Regions from separate parts of the Pseudokineococcus sp. 1T1Z-3 genome, predicted to be linked through region 3. Evidence: riboswitches for the same ligand, from Rfam matches in the RefSeq annotation. Region 3 holds a riboswitch; each other region holds the start of a gene.
What was found. Region 3 has a riboswitch for S-adenosylmethionine ahead of WDV86_RS03475 (5-methyltetrahydropteroyltriglutamate--homocysteine S-methyltransferase). Riboswitches for the same ligand answer to the same signal wherever they lie in the genome.
Positions count from the first base shown of each region.

Region 1 (7,557 bases), on a different contig from region 3:
CCGAGCCCGAGCCGGCCGGCGAGGGCGTCGGCGGTCTGCCCGGGCGCCTCGCTGGCGGGCCGGCCGCGCAGGGCCATGTCGGCGTAGGTGACGGCCTGCAGGACGGTGGTGCCGACGGCTCCGGCGGTCAGCCCTCGCGTGAGTGCGCTCATGGCGGACACGCTCGCGGCGGGGCCTGGAGGCGGCAACCCGGCGCGTCGTCGCCGGCGCCGAGGGGGCGTAGCGCGCTCGTCACGGCACGCAACCGGAGATGGGGGCGGTGAGGCACGAGTGACGGGGCACGCACGGACGGTCATCGCGGCGACGCCGGCCGCGACGGCACCATGATCGGCGAACCACAGGTGTGTGATTCGTATGGGCCTGCCGTGCAGCCACTCTCACAGGTGACACATATTCGCCCGGACGGGTTGTCACCTGCTCGTGACATCACCTACCGTCGCCGCGTCCTCGGGCCGGCGCGCACGCGCCGAGCCCCCGGCCGGCGCCCGCTGGTGCCGACGACGTCCGCCCGCGCCCCTCGCGCGGGCCCCGACAGCCCGTCCGCCTGCGCCTCCCCGCCCGGCGGACGTCACCCTCACCACAGCGCAGGGCGGGGCGCGGTCCACCGCGAGGCGCATGCGCGAGAGGCCAACGCCATCACCACGCAGACGAGCTCTCCCGCTCGACGCACGACCCGTCGCTCCCGCCTCGGCCGCCCGGTCGGCCTCGGCGCCGTCGCCGCCCTCGCCGTCGGCCCGCTCGTCGGGCTGTCCACCGCTGGCTCGGCGTCGGCCGCGACCGACGCGGTCTGGGACCGACTCGCCCAGTGCGAGAGCAGCGGCCGGTGGGACATCAACACCGGCAACGGCTACTACGGCGGCCTGCAGTTCTACCAGCCCACGTGGGACGGGTTCGGCGGCCAGCAGTACGCCGCCCGGGCTGACCTCGCGACGCGCGAGGAGCAGATCGCCGTCGCCGAGAAGGTCCTCGCCGTGCAGGGCTGGGGCGCCTGGCCCGCGTGCACCGCCCGCCTCGGCTACGGCGAGGCCGAGAAGCGCGGCACGCCCACCCCGCCCGGGGGCGGCAGCTCCCAGCCCGCGCCGCCGGCCGACCCCGCCCCGGCGCCGCCGTCGGGTGCGACGTACACCGTCCGCAGCGGCGACACCCTCGGCGCCATCGCCGCCCGCTACGGCACCACCTGGCAGCAGCTGTACGCCGACAACCGCGACCGGATCTCGAACCCGGGGCGCATCTACGTCGGCCAGGTGCTGCGGGTGCCGGGCAGCGGTGGCGGCGGCGGTGGTGGTGGCGAGACGCCCGCGCCGTCCGGCACCTACACGGTGCGCAGCGGCGACACCCTCGGCGCCATCGCCGCGCGCAACGGCACGACGTGGCAGGCGATCTACGACCTCAACCGCGACCGGGTCTCCAACCCCAACCGCATCTACGTCGGCCAGGTGCTGCGGCTGCCCTGACCCGGCTCGCCCGACCCGGCTGCCGCGGTCCGGCTCGTGCGACGGCCCCCTGGCCGGGCCACCTGGCCCGGCCGCGGGGGCCGTCGTCACGGCGCAGCCCGTCGTCGGGGCGCAGCCCGTCGCGGGGACGCGGGACGTCGTCGCCGCGCGTCGCCCTGCGCCGTCAGCACTCGCTCCACCGCGGACCTCGCGGGCCAGCCCACGGCGCGTCGACCCGCGATCTCCGCGCCCACCCCGAGTCGACGGCGCGCCGACCCCACAAGTCCGCGAACCGCGGACCCCGCGGGCCAACCACCACTGCCCTGCCCGCGACGTCCGCGCACCGCGGACTTCCCGGGTCAGGCCTCCGTCACACCACCCCACAAGTCCGCGCACCGCGGACTTCCCGGGCCAGGCCCCGCTGCGCCGCCTTCGTCCCCACCACCGCGGACCTCGCGGGGCAGCCCACGGCGCGTCGACCCGCGATCTCCGCGCCCACCCCGAGTAGACGGCGCGCCAGCCCCACAAGTCCGCGCACCGCGGACCCTGCGGGCTAGACCGGACGGCGCCCCTCCCGCCAGCACGCGCGCGCGGGACGGCGACCCTCAGGACCCCTTGGCGGCGGTGAAGCCCTGCTCCAGGTCGGCGAGGATGTCGTCGAGGTGCTCCAGCCCGACCGACAGCCGCACGAGGCCTGGTGTGACGCCGGCCTTCTCCTGCGCCTCGGGCGAGAGCTGGCTGTGCGTCGTCGACGCCGGGTGGATGACGAGGCTGCGCACGTCGCCGATGTTGGCGACGTGGCTGTGCAGCGAGAGGCCGTCGACGAAGCGCCGGCCCGCCTCCAGGCCGCCGACGATCTCGAACGAGAGCACGCCGCCGGCGCCGCGCGGCGCGTACTTCTGCTGCCGGGCGTGCCACGGGCTGGACGGCAGCCCCGCGTACTGGACGCGCTCGACGTCCTCGCGCGCCTCCAGCCACTCGGCGACCGCCTGGGCGTTGGCGACGTGCCGCTCCAGCCGCAGGCTCAACGTCTCGATGCCCTGACCGAGCAGGAAGGCGTTGAACGGGGAGATCGCCGGCCCCAGGTCGCGCAGCAGCTGCACCCGCGCCTTGAGGATGTACGCGAGGTTCGCCCCGAGCTCGCTGCCGACACCAAGGTCCCGCGCGTAGACCAGACCGTGGTAGCTCTCGTCGGGGGTGTTGAAGCCGGGGAAGCGCTCGGGGTGGGCGGCGTAGTCGAAGGTGCCGCCGTCGACGATCACCCCGCCGATCGCCGTCCCGTGACCGCCGAGGTACTTCGTCGCCGAGTGCACGACGACGTCGGCGCCCCACTCCAGCGGGCGCGAGAGGAACGGCGTGGCCACCGTCGCGTCCACGACGAGCGGCACCCCCACCTCGTGCGCGACCGCCGCGACGGCCTCGACGTCCAGGACGTCGCCCCGCGGGTTGGGGATGGCCTCGCCGTAGAAGACCTTCGTGTTCGGCTGCGCCGCAGCGCGCCACGACTCCGGGTCGTCGGGGTCCTCGACGAAGGTCGTCGTCACGCCGAGCTTGGGCAGGGTGTAGCGCAGCAGGTTCACCGTGCCGCCGTAGAGGCTCGGGCTGGCGACGACGTGGTCGCCGGCCTCGGCGACGTTGAGGATCGCCAAGGTCTCCGCCGACTGGCCGGAGGCCACGAGCAGCGCCCCGACACCGCCGTCGAGGTCGGCGATGCGGTTCTCGACCGCCTCCGTCGTCGGGTTGGTGATGCGTGTGTAGATGTTGCCGATCTCGCTGAGCGCGAAGCGGGCGGCGGCCTGCTCGGTGCTCGCGAAGGAGAACGACGTCGTCTGGTGGATCGGCAGGGCCCGCGAGCCCGTCGTCGGGTCCGGCGCCGAGCCCGCGTGGATTTGTCGGGTCTCGAAGGACCAGCCGCCCGGCGCGGGCGCGTCGGACAGCGGGCCCGCCTCGGCGACGTCCGGCGTCTGCGGCTCGGCGGCAGGTGTGCTGGTGGGCTCGACGGACATGGGGGCGCTCCCGTGCTCAAGGGCTCGCGTGAGCCCGCGCTTGCCGCGCCCGGACGGACGACGGCCCGGTCATCACCCGGGGCACCCCGCCGCAGGAGGAGGGTTGCCGGCCAGCGAGCCGGGGCTTGACGCTGGCGCTCATGACCTGGCGAGGACGGTAGGACACCGGCGGCGACGCCCGGGACCCGCGTCTCAACCAGCGGGACGCACAGGGGTGACGCCGGCCCCGGGCAGGCGGAGCACCGCAGCCGTCCCCCGGGTCCCGTCGGGGCGTGGCGCCAGGACCACGTCGCCCCCGTGCGAACGGGCGATGCCGCGGGCGATGGGCAGCCCCAGGCCTGCGCCGCCGGCGTCGCGGGAGCGCGCCTCGTCCAGGCGCACGAGCCGCTCGAAGACGCGCTCGCGGTCCGCCTGCGGCACCCCCGGGCCGTCGTCGAGGACCGTGACGACCGCGTCGTCGCCCTCCCGGCCCGTCCGCACCTCGACGGAGCCGTCCGGACCAGCGGCGCGGACGGCGTTGTCGAGCAGGTTCGCGAGCACCTGCGCGAGGCGGTCGGCGTCGGCACGCACGCGCAGCGGCGGTCCTGACGCCAGGTGCAGGGCGGCCGACGGCCGCAGGCGCCGGTCCTCGACGGCCGTCCGCGCCAGGTCGCGCAGGTCGACGTCGGCGAGCTGCAGCTCCAGCCCGCGGTCGATGCGGGCCATCGTCAGGAGGTCGTCGACGAGCCGCGACGCACGCCGGGACTCCCGGGCGACCGCGGCGGCGAGCCGCTCGGTCTCGGCGCGGGGGCGCTCGGCGCGCACGAGCAGGTCGGCCGCCGCGTGGACGCCGGCCAGCGGCGTCCGCAGCTCGTGCGCCGCCTCGGAGAGCAGCGCACGCATCCGCTCCTCCGAGGCGCGGGCCCGCGCCTCGGCGCCCTCGACGGCGTCGAGCATGTCGTCGAACGCCGCCGCGGTACGGCCCAGCTCGGTGCCGGGCCGGTCGGGCCGCAGCCGGCGACCCCGGTCGCCGGCGGCGATGGAGCGCGCCGTCGCGGTGATGCGGTCCAGCGGCGCCAGCACCTGTCCGACGACGGCGAGCAGCGCCAGGGCCGCCAGCACGAGGACGACGACGCTCGCCACCGCGAGCACGGCCCGCACCTGCGCCACCGTCGTCCGCACCTGCGAGGCGTCGGCCGAGAGCACGAGCGTGCCGTCGTCGAGCTCGGTGGTCGTGCTCAGCAGGTCCCCGCGCTGGCGGACGCCGTCGCGGACGCGGTCGCCGCGCCCGCCGGTGCCGGCCGACGGCGCCGGACCCGCGGTGAGGACGCCGTCGTCACCGGAGTACCGGACCGAGACACCTTGTCCCGCCAGCTGGTCGACGAGGTCGTCGGCGTCGACCTCCCCCTGGAGCGCGACCGCGACCGCCGCACGGTCGAGCAGGCGCTGCTCGATCTCGCCCTCCAGCCGCGCCCGCAGCGCCTGGTCGACGACGACGCCGAGCACGAGCAGCAGCGCCGTCAGCAGGGCCAGCACCGTGACGACGACGCGCCGGCGCAGCGAGCCGGTGCGCAGCCGCTCGACGCGGCGGCTCCTCACGCCAGACCTGCTCGTGCCGAGCCCATCTCAGCCGGCCCGCAGCACGTAGCCGACACCGCGGACGGTGTGGATGAGCCGCGGGCCATGGGCCTCGGTCTTGCGGCGCAGGGCGCTGACGTGCACCTGGACGAGGTTGTCGGCGTAGTCGTCGTACCCCCACACCTGCGTGAGGATCTGCGTCGTCGACACGGCCCGCCCGCGGGAGGCGACGAGGAAGGCCAGCAGGCGGCGCTCGGTCGCGGTGAGGTCCAGGGCATGGCCGCCGCGGGTGACGACGCCGGCGCCCTCGTCGAGCACGAGGTCGCCGACCTCGACGGTGCTCGGCAGCCGGCCCAGCCGGCGCAGCAGCGCCTGCAGCCGCAGCACCAGCTCGGCCATGGCGAAGGGCTTGACGACGTAGTCGTCGACCCCGGCACCGAAGGCGCTCACCCGGTCGGCGAGGTCGTCCAGGGCGGTGAGCATGACGACGCCGGCGTCGGTGCGACCCCGCACCACGCGGACCAGCGCGCGACCGGGGCGCCCCGGGAGCATCCAGTCGAGGACGACGAGGTCGGGGCGGAAGCCGTCGAGCTCGGCCTCGAGGTCCTCGCCGTCGACGAGGCCGCGCGCGACGAGCCCCTCGTCGGCGAGCGCGCCGAGGACCGCCTCGCGGATGGCCTCGTCGTCCTCGACGAGCAGGACGCGCGCGGGTGCGGGGGCGGCCATGCCGGCAGTCTGACGGGAGGGCCTGGGCGAGAGCCATGACGGCCCCGTGGGCTCACGCCTTCTGAGGGCCTCGAGCCCCCGCGGGCGTCGACGGCTCAGCCGCGCTCGTCGTCGGCCCGACGGGCGCGCCGGGAGAGCAGGCGGCTGCCCTTCTGCAGCCCCGAGGAGACGGCGCCCGGTCCGCGGGAGGCCTCGAGCCGGCGCCCGGCCGCACCCATGGCCCGACCGGCCAGCGGCAGGGCGAGACGGGCGACGAGGTACCGGCGGATCAGGGTGATGACGACGGGCACGTCGGCCTCCAGGGCTGCGGCGCGGGTGGGGCTGGACGCCGTCGGGCGGCGCCCGACGGACCGGAATTGTCGCGCCAGGGCGGCGAGCCGGCGAGCCGGCGGCGGGTCACCTGAAGGTCACCTCATGCCCGTCCCGGGGGCCTCGTCCTTGAGGAGGTCTTGAGGAAGCCGGGCGACGGTGGTCGGGCACGACGTCCTGCGTCCCACGGGCGCCCCCCGGGTGGGGGCCACGGACGCCACGCCCCGACGAAGGAGCACCGATGACGACGACACCGACACGCCCGAGGACGCCGGGAGTGCCGGCATGCCCAGCCCGACGCGGCGAGGGGCAGGGCTTCTCGTGACGTCGCTGCAGGAGCTGGCGTCCCAGGCGACGCTCGTGGACGTCGTCGCCCTCGCCGTCGTCGTCCTCGCTGCCCTCGGCGGCTGGCGCTCGGGCGGCGGGACCGTGCTCGGCCGGCTCGTGGGCGGTGGCGCCGGGCTCGTCGGCGGGCTGTGGGCCGCGGCCGCCGTCCCGGCGCTGCTGCCCGCGGTCCAGCCCGGGTGGCTCGTGCCCGTCATCTGCCTGGTGCTCGCCGTGCTCCTCGGCCTGGCGGTCGGCGGTCTCCTCGGCGGCGCGGTCTCGGGCCTGCTGGCCCGCCTGCACGTCGGCGTGCTGGACAGGGCCCTCGGTGCCGTCGCCGCCGGCGCCGTCGCGGCGCTCGTCTGCGTCGGGGTCGTGTCGGCGGCCGCGGCGTGGGGCGGCCCGACGGTCGCCGACCACGTCGCGGGCGGCGTCGTCGCGTCCGCCGCCTCCGAGCTCAGCCCGTCGGCCCTCCTGGACGAGGTGCCCCGCCGCACCGACCTCCCCGCGCCCCCCGTCCCCGACATGTGACCTTGACGCGCCAGACCCCGACCCACCCGACGTGTGACCTTGACGTGCAGCCCGTCGCCGGGAAGGCGCACGTCAAGGTCACACATCGGGGAGAAGGCCGGGGAGAAGGGGCCGGGGACGGCGACCTGCGTCAGCTCTCCTGGGTCTGACGACGACGCAGGAGGACGACGCCGGCCGCGCCCGCTGCGGCGACACCGAGACCACCGGCGACCAGCGCCGTCGTGGGCACTCCGGCGGCGGTGCTCCCGAGACCCGTGCCGGCGCCGCCGACCGGGACCTGCCTCAGCTGGCCGCGGACGGCGCCGGGCACGAACTGCGAGGTGTGCGTGTCCCCGAAGTAGGCCGCGGGGTCGGCCTCGATCGCCGAGAGCGAGAAGCCGGCCGCCGTGTCCTGGCCGTCGTCGCCCTCGACCCCCGTGGTGAACGGCCCCTGCAGGCAGCCCGAGCTGGTGCGGACGTCGCCGTCACCCGCGGGGTTCGGGAAGGCCAGCCGCGGGGGGCCGGGCTGGCCCGACGGGGCCTCGTGGACGTGGGTCGCCGTCTTGGCCGGGCTCTCGTACGGCGGCTCGACGCCGCGGGTCGTGATGTCGTAGCAGACGACCTCCTCGTCGCTGTTGATCCGCAGCTCCATCGTCCCCGAGCTGCCCTCGGGGCCGGGAGCCGGCTCGCCG
Region 1 covers NZ_JBBHZF010000023.1:172,889-180,445, forward strand. The annotation lists gene WDV86_RS08250 (hypothetical protein) at 1-152, opposite strand, end outside; gene WDV86_RS08255 (transglycosylase family protein) at 366-1,454, shown strand; gene WDV86_RS08260 (bifunctional o-acetylhomoserine/o-acetylserine sulfhydrylase) at 2,039-3,439, opposite strand; SAM riboswitch class IV at 3,471-3,585, opposite strand; gene WDV86_RS08265 (sensor histidine kinase) at 3,632-5,017, opposite strand; gene WDV86_RS08270 (response regulator transcription factor) at 5,045-5,722, opposite strand; gene WDV86_RS08275 (hypothetical protein) at 5,818-6,012, opposite strand; gene WDV86_RS08280 (CvpA family protein) at 6,317-6,886, shown strand; gene WDV86_RS08285 (CHRD domain-containing protein) at 7,017-7,557, opposite strand, start outside.
Region 1: linked by a shared signal. The riboswitch ahead of WDV86_RS08260 (bifunctional o-acetylhomoserine/o-acetylserine sulfhydrylase) and the one ahead of WDV86_RS03475 (5-methyltetrahydropteroyltriglutamate--homocysteine S-methyltransferase) in region 3 are both predicted to bind S-adenosylmethionine.

Region 2 (7,557 bases), on a different contig from region 3:
GAGCCCTGCACGACGGCGTTGCGGGTGTAGCGGCCCCGGGCGGCCAGCGCCTGGCGATGGGCGTCGAGGGCGGCGGTGCCCGCCTCGACCGGGACGTCCTCGGGCCGGTGCCCGCGCACCCGGCGACCGCCCGCCGTCCGCACGTCCTCGCCGGCGGCGCCGCGCCGCGCCGCCTCGACGAGGAGGCCGGTGGCGCGGGGGTACTCCCGCTCCATCCCGGCGAGCGCGGCCCCGGCGGCCCCGCTCGTCTGGCCGTACATCGCGGCGAGCACCGCGACCTTCGCGACGTCGCGCCCGACGCCGAGCCGTCGCGCGACGGGGGAGTAGAGGTCCTCGGCCGCCGCGGCGCGCACGAGCCCCTCGTCGCCGGAGACCACGGCGAGGACGCGCGGCTCGACCTGCCCGAGGTCGGCGCGCACGAGCAGGTGCCCGGGATCGGCCCGGACGGCCGGGCGCAGCTCCCGGGGCAGGCTGTGGACGCCGCCCGTCGCCGTCATCCGGCCGGCGCCGCCGTCGCTCGCCGACCACGTGGCGCGCAGCCGCCCGCCCGCGACGTGCTCGGCCAGCCAGCGGTGCCCGTGCGCGACGGCGAAGCGCTCGCGCTGGCGCCACCCGACGAGGGCGGCCAGGACCGGGTGGGCACCGGGCGCGGCGGCCAGCTGCTCCAGGCGCCAGGACCGGGTGTCGGGCAGGTCGAGCCCTCGGGAGGCGAGGGCGGCGCGCACCGCGGCCGGGTTGCGCAGGTCCACCGTGGCGTCGCCGAGCAGCCGCAGGACGGGCGCGTCGCGGGCGGCGCGCTGGGCGGCGGCCTCCCGCTCGGTCCCGGCGGGTGGGCCGACGAGCCGGTCGAGGACCTCGGCGGCCACGCCGACGTCCAGCGGCAGACCGCTCGTGCCGAGCTCGACGGCCAGCAGCGACGCCGCGGACTCCGACCACGCCGTGTGCAGCGGGCCGGCCCGCCCCGAGGCCGAGGGGCCCGTCAGCTGCTCGCGCTGGCGACCCGCGGTGGCGAGCGCGAGCTCGGCCCACGCCGCGGCGCTCGCCGGCGACGCGGCCCAGGCGCCGTCGGCCCAGTCGGCCCGCAGGTGCCCGTCGGCCCGCAGCGGCCCGCCGGCCCCACCGTCGCCCGCGCCGCCGGCCTCCTCGACCAGACCGCCCAGGTCGAGCTGCCCCGCCGCCGGCGCCGCGCCCGGGTCGAGCCCGGCCGCGGCGGCGACGACGGCCGAGGGGTCGTCTCGTGCCCCACCCTCCAGCAGCCGGCAGACGGCCGCGAGGTCCCACGCGCGCGCCAGCCGCAGGTCGGGCGCGGCGTCCAGCAGCGGCCCGAGCAGGTCCTCCGCCGACCACAGCACCCAGCGGGGCGAGCGCTCGGACTCCAGGCGCGCGAGGACCTCCGCGGCGGCGGCGGCGTCGCGGGCGGGCACCGCCCACGCGCGCTCGGCGTCGGCGAGGCCGAGCCCCGCGGGCGCGCGGACGACGGCGAGGAGGTCCTCGGTGCTCACGAGGGCGACGGCGGCCCGGCCGCAGCGGCGTGCAGCCGCTCCACCTCCTCGACGACGTCGGCCTCCGAGGCCGGCTTGTCGGGCCGGTGGGCCAGGACGCGGGCGAAGCGCAGCGCCAGGCCGGCGGGGTAGCGCGGGGAGGTCTGGACGCCGTCGAGTGCGATCTCGACGACGAGCTCGGGCCGGACCCGCACGACCCCGCGGGAGTCCTCGACCGCCAGGGCGCCCAGGTGCTCGGTCTGCCAGGCCAGCATCGCGTCGGTGAGCCCCTTGAAGGTCTTGCCCAGCATGACGAGGCCGCCGGCCGGCCCGAAGCGGCCGCGGGGGTCCCGTGCGCCGAGCCACAGGTTGGACAACGTCCCGCGGCGACGCCCGGAGCCGTGCTCGACGGCGAGCACGACGAGGTCGAGCGTGCGCCGCGGCTTGACCTTGACCCACGCCGCGCCCCGACGTCCGGCGGCGTACGGGGCGTCCGCCGCCTTGACGACGACGCCCTCGTGCCCGCGCGCCAGCGCCGTCCGCGAGAGCTCCTCCGCCGCGGCGAGACGTCCGGCACCGACCTCGCCGTCCTCGCCCGCGGCCGGGACGGCCACGCCGGGCACCGCCAGGTGCGGGGCCAGGTCCAGCAGCACGGCCCGGCGCTCGTGCTGCGGCGCGTCGAGCAGGTCGGTGCCGTCCCGGTGCAGGACGTCGAAGAGCACCAGCTGCAGCGGCTCCTCGGCCCCCTCCCCGTCGGCCACCGTCGCGCCGGGTCGGGGCGGCTCGGCCCTCGGCGTCCGCGTGGCGACGCGCGAGGAGGTCTCCTGGAAGGGCGCAGGACGTCGTGCCTGCCAGCCCGGCGTCCCGGAGCCGCTGGCGGGCACCTCGCCGTCGGCCTCCGGCGACGGCGCCCGCGGGGCGGCGCCGCCGGCCGGCCGCAGGGCCAGCACCTCGCCGTCGAGCACGAGCCGACCCTGGCCCGGCAGCGCCCGCACCGCCGCGACCACCTCGGGGAGCCGGTCGGTGACCTCCTCCAGCGTCCGCGTCCAGACCCGGACGTCGTCCTCGCCGTCGTCCTCGCGGCCGAGCCGGTGCACCTGCACGCGGACGCCGTCGAGCTTCCACTCCACGAGTGCGGCGCCCGTGCGGGCCAGCGCCTCGCCGAGCGAGGGCGCCGAGGCCGCGAGCATGGGGGAGACGGGCCGTCCCAGACGCAGGCCGACGCCGTCCAGGGCGGCTCGCGCCGCACCGGGGCCCTCCGCGGCGAGCGCCAGGGCGGCGACCTCGACGACGTCACCGGACAGCGTCAGCGCCCGGCGCACCGCGGCGGCGGGCACCCCGGCCGCGAGCGCGAGGCCCTCGACGAGCACGCCCCGCTGCGCGCCCTGGCGCAGCTCTCCGGAGACGAGACCGGCCACGAGCCGCTGCTCCGGTGCCGTGGCGGCGGCGAGCACGCCCCGCAGCAGCCCCTGCCGCCGCCCGCCCGAGCCGGGGCCCGACTCCGCCGCCGCGGACGCCATCGCGGCGTCGACGTCGAGCACCGCGAGCGAGGCCGCGGCGGCCGGCGGCGGCGGGTCGGCCAGCGAGCGCCACCCCAGGCCGGTGCGCCGCTGGCGCAGCTCGCCCTCCAGGTAGCGGACGACGACGTCGCGCTCGGCCGGCGCGCCGGTGGCGGCCCTGCGCAGGACGTCGGCGACGAGCTCGGCCTTGGCGCGGCGCGAGGAGGTGGCCGCGACCTGGTCCAGGGCGGCGGCGAGCGTCGAGAGCAGCACCCCGTCATCATGGGGGCGCCCACCGACAGCGCCGCCGACCCCTCGTGCCGGCGGGGCTGCGCACCCGACCCGCCACTCCCACCCGCCCTCTACCCGCCAGCCCGCGCGAGCGGCCCGCCGGCGGCCACGACCCGGAGGACCCATGCCGAAGGACGGCTCCTCGCGCCAGGACGAGAAGGACCGCGAGAAGGCCGCCGCCGGCCTGGTGCAGCGGCTCGTCGACCTCGGCATCGCCGGGGCCGGCCCCCTGGACGCGGCGCACGAGGTCGCCGACGCCGCCCTCGCGGCGGAGCAGGGCGACGCCGAGGCGGCGGTGGCGCGGCTCGTGCGCTCCCACGTCCGGCTGGCCGGCGTCGAGGGGTTCGTCACCGGTCTCGGCGGGCTCGTGACCCTGCCGGTGGCGCTGCCCGCCAACGTCGTCGGCTTCTACGCCCTCGGCACCCGGCTGGCCGCCGCGCTCGCCCACGTGCGCGGGTACGACCTGCGCGACGCCGGGGTGCGCGCCGCCGTCCTGGACAGCCTCGTCGGGGCCGGCAACGCCCTGCCGGTGGCCGGGGTCGGCGGCGGCCTCCTGTCGCGGACGCTGCTGCGCGGCCTGCCCGCCCCGGCGCGGATGGCCGTCAACAAGGGCGTCGGCTTCCGCCTCCTCGGGCAGATGGGCGCCCGCCTCGTCGGCCGCCTCGGCCGCTTCGTCCCGGTGGCGGGCGGCGTCGTCGGCGCCGGCGCGGACGCCTGGCTCATGCGCGGCATCGGCAGGCGGGCGCAGGAGGACTTCCCGGCCGGGGGGATCGCCGACCTGGCCCGGCGATGAGCAGCGCTTACCCTGGGGTACCCGTCCGAGCACCCCGGAGGCACCCGTGACCGCTCGCACCCACTCCGCCGGCGCCTTCCGCGCCCTGGCCGCCGCCTTCCTGCGCTCGCGCCGGGCAGGCGACCCCGGGATCTGGGAGCAGGTCTCCGCCCTGCCGCGGCTCGTCGCCGCGACGCTGCGGGGGCGGTACCCGGGCACGACCGTCCAGAGGCTGGGGCTCATGGCGCTCGCGGTCGCCTACGTCGTGTCCCCGGTCGACCTCGTGCCCGAGGGGCTGCTGCTCATGGCCGGGTTCGCCGACGACGCGCTCGTCCTCGCGTGGCTGGCCGGCGCGGTCCTCGAGGAGACCAACGCCTTCCTACGCTGGGAGGGCGAGGGCGAGGGCGCGGCCGTCGACGACGACGCCCGCGCGGCCTCCTCCGGCGCCCGCCGCGGCGAGACCGTCGAGGGGCACGTCGTCGTCTGACGCGCCGCCGGGCGACGCCTCGCAGTGGCCCGTCGTCCACAGGGGCGTCGGTCGGGCCCGCAGGCGGGCTGCCTGTGGACGACGCCGCCGGGCCTGACCACCGGGTGCACGCTCCGGCGCATGAGCACCCCAGAGCGGCCCGCCGCCCCGTCCGACCGCCCGCGCAGCACCGCCCCCCGAGGGCCGTACGTCCCGGGGTCCCGCCGTCGCGGGCGCGGCGCACCGCCTGGTCCCCGCAGCGCCGGCCGGCGTCCGGCGGAGGCGCAGGCCGAGCCCCTGCTCGTCCGCAGCGGCGACCCGCGCGACCTGCTGGCCCTGGTCCCGCACCAGCTGGGCTTCCACCCCTCCCGCAGCCTCGTGCTCGTGAGCCTGCGCGGGCCGCGCCGGCGCGTCGGGCTCGTGGCCCGCGTCGACCTGCCCGCGTCGGTGCAGGCCGTCGCCCGGCTCGACCGCGAGGTCGAGGACCTGCTGGCCGTGGCGGCCCTGGAGCAGCAGGCCGCCGCCCACCTCGACCTCGTGGTGACCTCGACGGTGGGGCACATGGTCGCCGACGGCGCGCAGGAGGTCGTCGCCGTCCTCTACGACGACCAGGGCCCGCCCGGGGACCCCTGGCTCGACCCGCGCGACGCGGGGACCCCCGACCTCCTCCAGGCGCTCCTCGAGCTCCGCTGCCGGGAGGCCGGCGTCGGTCTGCGCGAGTCCTGGTGGGTCGACGGGCGGTGCTACCGCAGCCTGGCCTGCCGCAAGGGGTGCTGCCCGCCGGAGGGGGCGCCGCTCGCCGAGGTCCTCGGCAGCCGGGTCGCCGCCGAGATGGTCGTCGCGGGCTCGGCCCCGCTGACCACGCGCGAGGACCTCTTCGCAGACCTCGTGCCCGTGTCCTCGGCGGCGCAGGAGGAGGCCCGGCGTGGCGTCGCCGCCGAGCGGGCGCGGCAGCGCCGCAGCGGTCAGGACGAGCAGCGGTCGGCCCGGGTGCGCGTCGAGGCGTGGCAGGCCCTCCAGCGCGCCGTCGCGGTCGAGCGGGGGGCGGCCGAGGCGGCACGAGCCCTGCCCGTGGGGCCCGACGGGCCGGCGCCCGACGCGGACCTGCCCGCGGGGGAGCGGCACGACCCCGTCCTGCTGGGCCGTCTGGCCGCGAGCCTGCGGGACCCCCGGCTCCGCGACGCCCTGCTCGTGTCGTGCCTCGACGAGGCCGGCGACGTGCCGGGGCTGCTGCTGCGCGGGCTCGACGACGCCGGTCGGTCCGCGGCGCTCATGGAGCAGGTGGTCGGCGCGGCCGACCAGGCCCGCGAGCCGGTCCCCGCGCTGGTCGACCCCGTCGACGCGCTCCTGGCTGCCGTCGTGCGGCACGTGCCCGGCCCCGACGGCGCCGAGGCTCTGGGCGCCCTCGCGTGGTCGGCCTGGTTCGCCGGTGACGGCGCGCGGGCCGTGCACTGCGCGCAGCGGTCGGTCGAGGTCGCTCCAGCCTCCTCGATGGGCCAGCTCGTGCTCGACGTCCTTGACGCCGGGGCGACGCCCGCGTGGGTCCGCGCCCGCCGTGAGGAGGACCAGCGCCCGCCGTGCGGCTGACGTCCCGCGGTGAGCGGCAGCGGCGCCCGCGCCGGGCGAGGGACGCGCCTTGAGGACCCGCAGCCGGGGCAGGTACCGTCGGCCCAGGTCATGAGTCCCAGCGCCAAGCCCCGGCTCGCTGGGCGGCAACCCTCCTCCGCGGTGGGGTGCCCCGGGTGATGACCGGGCCCGTCGGTCGTCGGCGGGCAAGCGCGGGCCGGCGTCGCACGGCCCCTCGACCAGGAGGTCGCCGTGGCCAGCACCCTCTCCGTCGTCCCGGCCGTGACGCCCGTGCCGCCGGCGCGCACCGCCGCCGTGCCTGCCGCCCCGGGCGGGCAGGCGGCGGCGGCACCCGCGGCCTCGCCCCAGCCGCCGCCCCCCGCGAGCGCGGCCTGGCGCCCGGGCGACCCGGTGGGCGAGCGGCGCAGCGTGCTCGTCGGCGACCTCGTCCTGGAGTCCGGCGCGGTGCTGCCCGGCGTCGAGATGGCCTACGAGGTCTGGGGCCGACCCGACGCCGACGGGGCCAACGTCGTCCTGGTCTGCCACGCGCTCACCGGTGACAGCCACGTCGTCGGACCGGCGGGGGAGGGCCACCCCACGCCCGGCTGGTGGGAGGGGCTCGTCGGTCCCGGGCTCGCGCTGGACACCGACCGGTGGTGCGTGCTGGCGCCCAACGCCCTCGGCGGGTGCCGCGGCAGCACCGGCCCGGCGTCACCGGCCCCGGACGGGCGGCCCTGGGGCAGCCGCTTCCCGGCGCTGACCGTCCGGGACCAGGTGGCCGCCGAGGAGGCGCTCGCCGACGCCCTCGGGGTGGCCTCCTTCGCGCTCGTCCTCGGGGGCTCGATGGGGGGGATGCGGGCGCTGGAGTGGGCGGTCTGCGCGCCCGACCGCGTGCGCCGGCTGCTCGTCCTGGCCTCCTGCGCGGAGGCCAGCGCCGACCAGATCGCCTGGGCGGCGGCCCAGCTCGCGGCGATCGAGGGGGACCCGCGCTACGCCGGCGGGGACTACCACGACGCGCCCGACGGGCTCGGGCCCCACCACGGCCTGGGCGTCGCCCGCCGGATCGCCCACACCACCTACCGCAGCGCGCAGGAGGTCGACGCCCGCTTCGGCCGGCGGGCGCAGGCCGGCGAGGACGTCGCGCGTGGCGGACGCTTCGCCGTGGAGTCCTACCTGGACCACCACGCCGACAAGCTCGTGCGCCGCTTCGACGCCGGCAGCTACGTCGTGCTCACCCGCGCCATGAACGGCCACGACGTGGGGCGCGGCCGGGGCGGGAGGACGGCGGCGCTCGCCCGCGTGACGGCGACGACGCTGGTGGCCGCCGTCACCTCCGACCGGCTCTACCCCGTGGCGGGCAGCGAGGTGCTGGCTGCCGACCTCCCCGCCGCCGGGCCCGTGCGTCTCATCGAGTCCGGCGCCGGGCACGACGGCTTCCTCGTCGAGGTGGACGCCGTCGGCGCGCTGGTGGCCGAGCTGCTC
Region 2 covers NZ_JBBHZF010000020.1:59,317-66,873, reverse strand. The annotation lists gene WDV86_RS07320 (DNA polymerase) at 1-1,502, opposite strand, end outside; gene WDV86_RS07315 (ATP-dependent DNA ligase) at 1,499-3,253, opposite strand; gene WDV86_RS07310 (hypothetical protein) at 3,396-4,064, shown strand; gene WDV86_RS07305 (YkvA family protein) at 4,111-4,530, shown strand; gene WDV86_RS07300 (DUF4192 domain-containing protein) at 4,651-6,096, shown strand; SAM riboswitch class IV at 6,183-6,294, shown strand; gene metX (homoserine O-acetyltransferase MetX) at 6,391-7,557, shown strand, end outside.
Region 2: linked by a shared signal. The riboswitch ahead of metX (homoserine O-acetyltransferase MetX) and the one ahead of WDV86_RS03475 (5-methyltetrahydropteroyltriglutamate--homocysteine S-methyltransferase) in region 3 are both predicted to bind S-adenosylmethionine.

Region 3 (7,557 bases):
GACGAGCGGCCCAGTGGTCGGGTCCGGCTCATCACGAGCACGGGCGACGACGTCGAGGCGCCTGCCGTCGTCGCCGCGGCGGGGCCGTGGTCGCGCGCCGTCGGCGAGACGCTCGGCGTGGACCTGCCCGTCGTCCCGGTCCGCCGCCAGATCGCCTCCGCGCCGGTGCCTCCCGGCGTCCCCGTCGCGCCGGAGGCGCTGCCCTTCACCATCGACCAGCGCTCGTGCGCCTACTGGCACGGCGACGGCGCCGGCGGCCTCCTGCTCGGCTGGGCCGACCCCGACCAGCCGGCGGGCGAGGACGTCACCGTCGACGACTCCTGGCACGCCGGCCTGCGCACGGCGCTCGCCGTCGTCGCGCCGTCGCTCGCGGACGTCCCGCTGGAGCGCGGCTGGGCCGGCCTCTACGAGGTGACCCCGGACCGCGACGCCGCGCTCGGCGTCCTCGGAGGAGGCGTGGCCGACCACGGCGTCCGCGTCGTCGCCGCGACCGGCTTCTCTGGCCACGGCTTCCTCATGGCCCCGGCCGTCGGCGAGGTGGTGCGCGACCTCGTCACCGGCCGCACACCCGTCGTCGACGTCGCGGCGCTCGACCCGGGCCGGTTCGTCGCCGGAGCCCCGCGCACCGAGCTCGCGATCGTGTGAGGGGAGCGGGTCACCCCTCGCTCACCCGCAGCGCGACCTTCCCGCGCACGTGCCCGCCCTGGGACAGCCGCACGGCGTCCGCGGCCTCGGCGAGCGGGAAGGTCCGGGCGACCTCGACGCGCAGGTCACCGCTCTCGACGAGCGCCGTCAGGCGCCCCAGCGCGGCGCCGTCGGGGCGCACCCACACCCAGCGCCCGCCGTGCTCCTCGACCTCCGGCTCGGTGATGGAGGCGTGCCGGCCGCCGTCGGCGAGCACGGCCAGGGTCTGCTCCAGGACGCCGCCGACGGCGTCCAGCACCACGTCGACGCCGCCGGGCACCAGCTCGCGGACGCGCTCCGGCAGGCCGTCGCCGTAGACCAGCGGCTCCGCGCCGAGGGAGCGCAGGAAGTCGTGGTTGCCCTCGCTGGCGGTGGCCAGGACGCGGGCGCCGCGGGCCCGGGCGACCTGCACGGCGAGGTGGCCCACGCCGCCGCTGCCGGCGTGCACGAGGACCACGTCGCCGGTGCCGACCTCGCACAGCTCGACCATCCGCAGCGCCGTCAGCCCGGCCAGGGGCAGGGCGGCCGCCTCGTCCCACGTCATGCGCGCCGGCTTGCGGGCCACGCTCACCGCCGGGACGGCGACGCGCTCGGCGTAGGTGCCGCCGCCGACGACGTCCTTGCGGGCGTAGGTGAGGACCTCGTCGCCGACCTGCCACTCGGGGACGTCCGGCCCGGTCCCGACGACGACGCCGGCGGCGTCCCAGCCGGGCACGACGGGGAACGTCACGTCCATGAGGGCGTCCAGGCCGCCCGCCATGAGCTTCCAGTCGACGGGGTTGACCGCCGCGGACCGGATGTCGACCAGCACGGCGCCGGGCGCCAGCTTCGGCTCGGGGAGGTCGCCGGAGGACAGGACGTCGAGGTCGCCGTAGGTGTCGTAGCTCATCGCGCGCATGGCCGCTCCAACGACGCCGCGCCGGTCGTGCTTCCTGCTGCGCACGGCGTCTGCCCGACACCTGTGCCGCCCCTCGACCGGAGAAAGGCTACGAAGTCCGCCGTCAGGGCCCTCTGAGAGGGAAGAAGGCTACGAAGTCCGGTCGAGGGGGCTCAGTCGTGCCAGTGCACGACGAGCTGCTCGCGGTGGGCGAAGCGCTCGAGGTGGCCGCCGAGCACGTCCTGCACCCGGGCGAGGGACGCCGCGTCGGAGGCACGCGCCAGCAGGACGAGGCGGGTCGCCTCGGCGCGGACGACGCCCGTGCCGGCCCCGATGGTGAGCTCCTCTCCCTCGGAGGTGCTCTGCAGCGGGGCCTTGCGGGCCAGGTGCGACACCAGCTGCTTCGCCCAGCGCTCCGGACGGTCGATCTCGACGTCGGCGCGGGAGGTCAGGGCGGTCTGGGCGGTGTCCATGCCTGCATCATCGCCGTGCACCGCCCGCCTCCCGCCAGTCCCCGACCAGCAGGCGGACGTCGGCCGCTGCGACGGCCTCTCCGCGCCGACCGGACGAGCGCCCCTCCGCGGGTGCGGCACCCTGGCGCCCGTGACGCTGCTCGGCCTCGCCGCCGCCCTCGCGGCCATGCTCGCCAACACCGCCGCGACCCTCCTGGAGGCGGCCGGCAGCCGCCGGGCCAGCGCCGACCGACCGGTCTGGCGCCAGCCCGCCTACCTGCTCGGCCTCGCCCTCGACGGCGTCGGCTGGGTCCTCGCCGTCGTGGCGCTGCGCTTCCTGCCCGTCGTCGCCGTGCAGTCCGTGCTGACGTCCACGGTGGCCCTGACGACGCTCGCCGCGCACCGCTTCGACGTCCGCCGGGTGCCGCGCGCCCAGCTGGTGGCCGTCGGCGGTGTCGTCCTCGGGCTCGTGCTCGTCGCCGCCAGCGCCGCCCCCGGCCGGCCGGCCGCGCTCCCCTCGGCGGCGGTGCCCGTGCTCGTCGCCAGCGCGCTGGTCCTCGCCGCGCTCGCCCTGCCCGTCCTGCGCTCCGGTCGGCCGCTGCTCATGGCTGCCGTCGCCGGGGCCGCCTACGGCGGGACGGCGCTGAGCGTGCGGGCGCTGCACATCACGAGCGACCTCGCCGAGGACATGAGGCTGCTCACCCAGCCGCTGACCTACGCGCTCGTCGTCATGAGCGTCGTCGGCGTCCTGCTCGTCGCCGCCGCCCTGCGGGAGGGTGCGCCCGGCACGGTCACGGCCGTCCTGTCCGTCACCGAGGTGCTGCTGCCCGGCCTGGCTGGCCTCGCGCTGCTCGGCGACGGCGTCCGGCCCGGGTGGGCACCGGCGCTGGCTGTCGGCGTCGCCGTCCTCGTCGCCTCGGTGCTGGTCCTCGCCCGTCCGGAGGTGGACCGGCGCCGCGTGCCGGTGTGAGCCTCAGCGCCGAGCGCGTCGGCGCCGGCGCAGCAGCACCCGGGCGCGCAGCGCGACGACGGCCAGGGCCAGCAGGGCGAGCACGCCGAGGGCGACGACGCCCAACGCCGGCAGGGCCGAGCCCGAGGGGTCCTCCTGGCCGGCGAGCGTCTCCCGGACCGTGTCGGCCACCGTCTCGGTCTCGCCCGGCACCACCGCGGGCGTCGGGGCCGCCGCCGCGGCCACCTGGGCGCCGACCTCCGCGGCCACGCGGGCGAGGTAGGGGTCGGCCGCTGCGGTCGGGGAGCGCCCGTCCTCGGTCTCGGAGAGGACGACGAGCACCGTCTCGCGCCCCGGGTCGAGCAGGTAGGCGGCGTCGTGGCTCACCGAGGAGGTGTCACCCGTCTTGCTGGCGAGGTCGACGCCGGGCAGGACCGGGGCGAACTTGGTGTCGAGCTGCTGGCCCCGCAGCCAGCCGAGCAGGAGCCCGCGGGAGGAGGCCTTCAGCACGTCGTCCTCGTAGACGGCCCGGAACAGCTCGAGCGTGCTCGCGGTGTCGATCTCGTTGCGCGCGCCCCCGCCGCCGGAGGACATGAACAGGCGCCCCAGGTGCGTCGGCTCCAGGTCGAGGTCGTCGACGAGGCGCTGCACCTCCGGCAGGCCGACCTCCTCGGCGAGCACGTTGCTCGCCGTGTTGTCGCTGACGGTGATGGCCAGCTCGGCGAGCTCCGCGACGGTGGCCTCGTACGGCGAGCGGTAGCCGGCGACCACGCCCGCACCGCCGACGTCGTCGGCGTCGGTCACCGTGACCGGGGTGTCCAGCGTGAGGTCGCCCCGGTCCACGGCGCGCAGCGCCGCGACGACGAGCGCCACCTTCACGAGCGACGCCGAGGAGTAGGCCTCGGTCGAGCCCAGGACGACGGGCCCGTCGGTGAGCGTGGCGCCGTCCAGGGACTCGACCCCCACCGACAGGCGGACGTCGTCCGCGGCGGCCTCGTCGACGAGGGCCTGCAGGGGGGCGACGTCGAGGCGGCCCGCGCCCGGCACCGGCGTCGCCGAGGGGATGGCCGTCGACCCGCCCGTCCAGCTCGCCGTCGACGAGCTCGCGGGGCCGGCGCCCGGCTCGGACGCCGCGGCCGGCCCGCCCGTCAGGCCGGCCACGAGGGCAGCGCCGACCGCGGTCAGCAGCGCGCGGCGGGGGGCGAGCACCGCTCGATGATGCAGCGGGAGCGGGCTCGACGGCGGGAGCCGCGCGCCGGGCGGGTCGACGGCGCCGCCGGCAGCGGTGCCGTCACGGGGGCGGCGTCACGGCGGAGCCGTCACAGGTGCGGCGCGAGGTCGGCGAGCAGTCGGCGCCCGTCCGGGGCGAGGACGACGGGCACGTCGCCCTCGGCCTCGACGCGGGGCTGCGCGCCGCGGCCGACCTGCCGCAGCGCGATGCCGGCGACGTGCCCGGGGTGCGAGCGGGCGAAGTCGCGGTAGATCTCCGGGTCGTGCTCGCCGTCGTCGCCGACGAGCACCCAGCGCACGCCCGGCATCTCCCGTGCCAGCCGTTCCAGCGACGCGCGCTTGTGCGCCTGGCCGCTGCGGAACCACCGGTCGGGGGTGATGCCCCAGTCCGTCATGAGCACCGCGCCCGCCGGGAGGCGGTGGCGGCGCAGGAAGCGCACGACCGGGCCGTTGAGGTTCCACGCGCCGTTGGAGAGGTAGACGACGGGTGTCGTGCGGTCGCCGGCCACCAGGGCCTGCAGCAGGGCGCAGATCCCCGGCACGGGGTGCCGGTTGGCGCTGGAGCCCGTCAACGTGCGCCACGCGGCGAGCAGCGGCGTCCGCAGGCCGGTGACCCACACGGTGTCGTCGACGTCGCAGACGACCCCGCGGACGGCGTCGGCGGGCGCCACGTGCACGACGCCCTCCAGGGCCGCGCGCCCGGGCACGGCCAGGTGCACGCGCTCGCGGCCGGGCTCGAGGTCGGCGTCGACGACGGCGTCGAGGAAGCCCGAGGCGTCGGTGCGCACGGACGTCGACCGGCCGCCGAGCGTCACCTCGACCTCGGCGTCGGGCAGCTCGAGGGTGAGGAAGCGGCGCCAGCCCGGCAGGCCGACGCGCTCGGAGGGCTCGGTGCCGCGCGGCGCGAGCAGCACCCGCCCGAGGACCCGCGCGCCCCGCGGCGTCCCGTAGCCGGGGTAGGTGAGCAGCGCCGGCGTCCAGCCGCGCCGCCGGGCCAGCGCCGCCGCCGCGTCGCGGACGCCGTTCTGCACGCGGTAGGCGGTGCGCACGCCCCTGGGGGCGTCCGCCGGCATCGCCGACGACGGCCGGCGCTGGCTCTCCTGCACGGGCGTCAGCGTGCCCGACGGCGAGCAGGGGCGCCCGGCCGTCCGGCCCTCCCCGGGTCCTCTTCCGGGTCGTCCCTCAGGGGCGCCGTGGGTCTGCCCACGGGGCCGCGAGCGCGCTATCGTCGGGAGCGGTCACGAGTGCCAGCGCGAACCCCCGGGTCGCTGGCCGGCAACCCTCTCTCGCGGTGGGGTGCCCCGGGTGATGACCAGGGTGCCTGCCCGTCCTGTCGCGGCGGCAGCGCCAAGCGCGGGAGGCGACCGTCTGCCGTGCCCCGTCGAGGGCGGTGACGAGCGCCGCCCTCCTGCACAGGGAGAGCCATGAGCACCACGACACCGTCCGCCCGCGCCGACCGCCTCGCGGCCGTCAGCCCCGGCGGTCCGTTCCGCGCCGAGCACGTCGGCAGCCTGCTGCGCCCCGCCGCCGTCACGCGCGCCCGCGCCCAGCGCGAGAGCGGCGACATCACCGCCGAGCAGCTCACCGCCGTCGAGGACGAGGCGGTGCGCCACCTCGTGCGCCGCCAGGGCGACCTCGGTCTGGGCGCGGCGACCGACGGGGAGGTGCGCCGCCACTCCTGGCACGAGGACTTCGTCTTCGGCCTGGAGGGCATCGAGCCGGGCGGCACCTTCGCCTTCCCCTTCCGCGGGGGCCTGGACGGCACCGAGGTGCTCTGGCCCGGCATCGAGCGGCACCTGCGGGGGCCTGTCCGTCTCGGCGAGACCATCTTCGGGCCGGCCCTGGCGTCGCTGCAGGAGGCGGTGGCCGAGGCGGGGACCGGCGCCGTGCCGAAGCTCACCATCCCCTCGCCGAACATGGTCCACAACGGGGTCACGCCGCTGGGCTGGACGGGCGTCTACGACGACGAGGCGGCGCTGCAGGCCGACGTCGCCGCCGCCTACGCCGAGGAGATCACCCGCCTGCACGCGGCCGGGCTGCGCTACCTGCAGGTCGACGACGTCGCCCTCACCTTCTTCGGGGACCCCGTGCACCGGCAGAGCCTCGGCGGCGAGGGGGCGACCCTGCGGCGGACGGTCGACGCCTTCATCTCCCAGTTCAACGCAGCCCTCGCCGGCCGGCCGCGCGACCTGCTGGTGGGCACGCACCTGTGCCGCGGCAACTACCGCTCGGCGTGGGCGATGGAGGGCGGCTACGACGTCGTCGCCGAGCAGCTCTTCAACGACCTCGACGTCGACGTCTACTACCTGGAGTTCGACGACGAGCGCTCCGGGTCGCTGGAGGTGCTGCGGCACCTGCCGCCGGGCAAGACGGTGGTGCTCGGGCTCGTGACCTCCAAGACGCCCCAGCTGGAGGATGCCGACCTGCTGCGGCGCCGGGTCGACGAGGCCGCGCGGTACGCCCCGCTGGAGCAGCTGGCGCTCTCGCCGCAGTGCGGCTTCGCCTCGACGAAGGAGGGCAACGCGCTCACCGAGGACGAGCAGTGGGCCAAGCTCGCGCACGTCGTCGAGGTCTCCGAGAGCATCTGGCGCTGAGGGACCCACGTCGGCCGACCCGGCGGCTCACCCCGTCGGGCGGTCGGGGGCCGGTGGCGGAATGGCACGGCGCCGCAGGCGTTGTCCTCATGGAGCGGGCGATCTGCCCGCGTGCCGCAGCAACAGCAAGGAACCGCACCGTGTCGTCCCACCAGCCTTTCCTCGACCCGACCACCGCCGCCGCGACCCTGCGGACGTCGGAGCACCACGACCTGCAGGCGCGGCAGCGCGCCGCCAGCGCCGCTGCGCGCCGGCGCACCTCGGCGGCCGACGACGTCGCCGCGCCGCGCCGCAGCTCGAAGGCCACGCCCCAGATCTGACGCCCCAGAGCTGAGGCCAGGTACGGCCCGACGCCCCGGGACCTCACGGTCCCGGGGCGTCGTCGTCCCCGGCGGCCCCAGCACGGTGCGCAGGCCGGTGCACAGGACGGGGAGGGCTCAGAGCGGCACCTCCCGCGACGGCACGAGCTCGTCGAGGAGCGCCAGCAGGTCGCCTTCGCGCCCCGGCCCGGCGACGACGCAGAGACCGACGGGCAGCTCGCCGACCCGGCCCCACGGCAGCCCCAGGGCGGGCAGCCCGGCGAGGGACGCCAGGCAGGTCAGCTGCAGGGTCGCGGTGCGCGCCGCCTGGACGGCGTCCTCGTCGGCGCCGACGAGTGTCGCCGGCCCCGCGGTGCTGGGCAGGCACAGGGCGCCGCCGCCGTCGAGCAGGGCGTGCAACCGGGTGCGTGCCTCCGCGAGCACCGCCCGAGCGGCTTCCTCCGCGCCGTCG
Region 3 covers NZ_JBBHZF010000012.1:15,911-23,467, forward strand. The annotation lists gene WDV86_RS03445 (NAD(P)/FAD-dependent oxidoreductase) at 1-645, shown strand, start outside; gene WDV86_RS03450 (NADP-dependent oxidoreductase) at 656-1,582, opposite strand; gene WDV86_RS03455 (DUF2218 domain-containing protein) at 1,735-2,034, opposite strand; gene WDV86_RS03460 (hypothetical protein) at 2,165-2,983, shown strand; gene WDV86_RS03465 (serine hydrolase) at 2,987-4,171, opposite strand; gene WDV86_RS03470 (App1 family protein) at 4,282-5,298, opposite strand; SAM riboswitch class IV at 5,429-5,552, shown strand; gene WDV86_RS03475 (5-methyltetrahydropteroyltriglutamate--homocysteine S-methyltransferase) at 5,617-6,786, shown strand; gene WDV86_RS03480 (hypothetical protein) at 6,927-7,106, shown strand; partial or broken gene WDV86_RS03485 (AtzH-like domain-containing protein) at 7,224-7,557, opposite strand, start outside.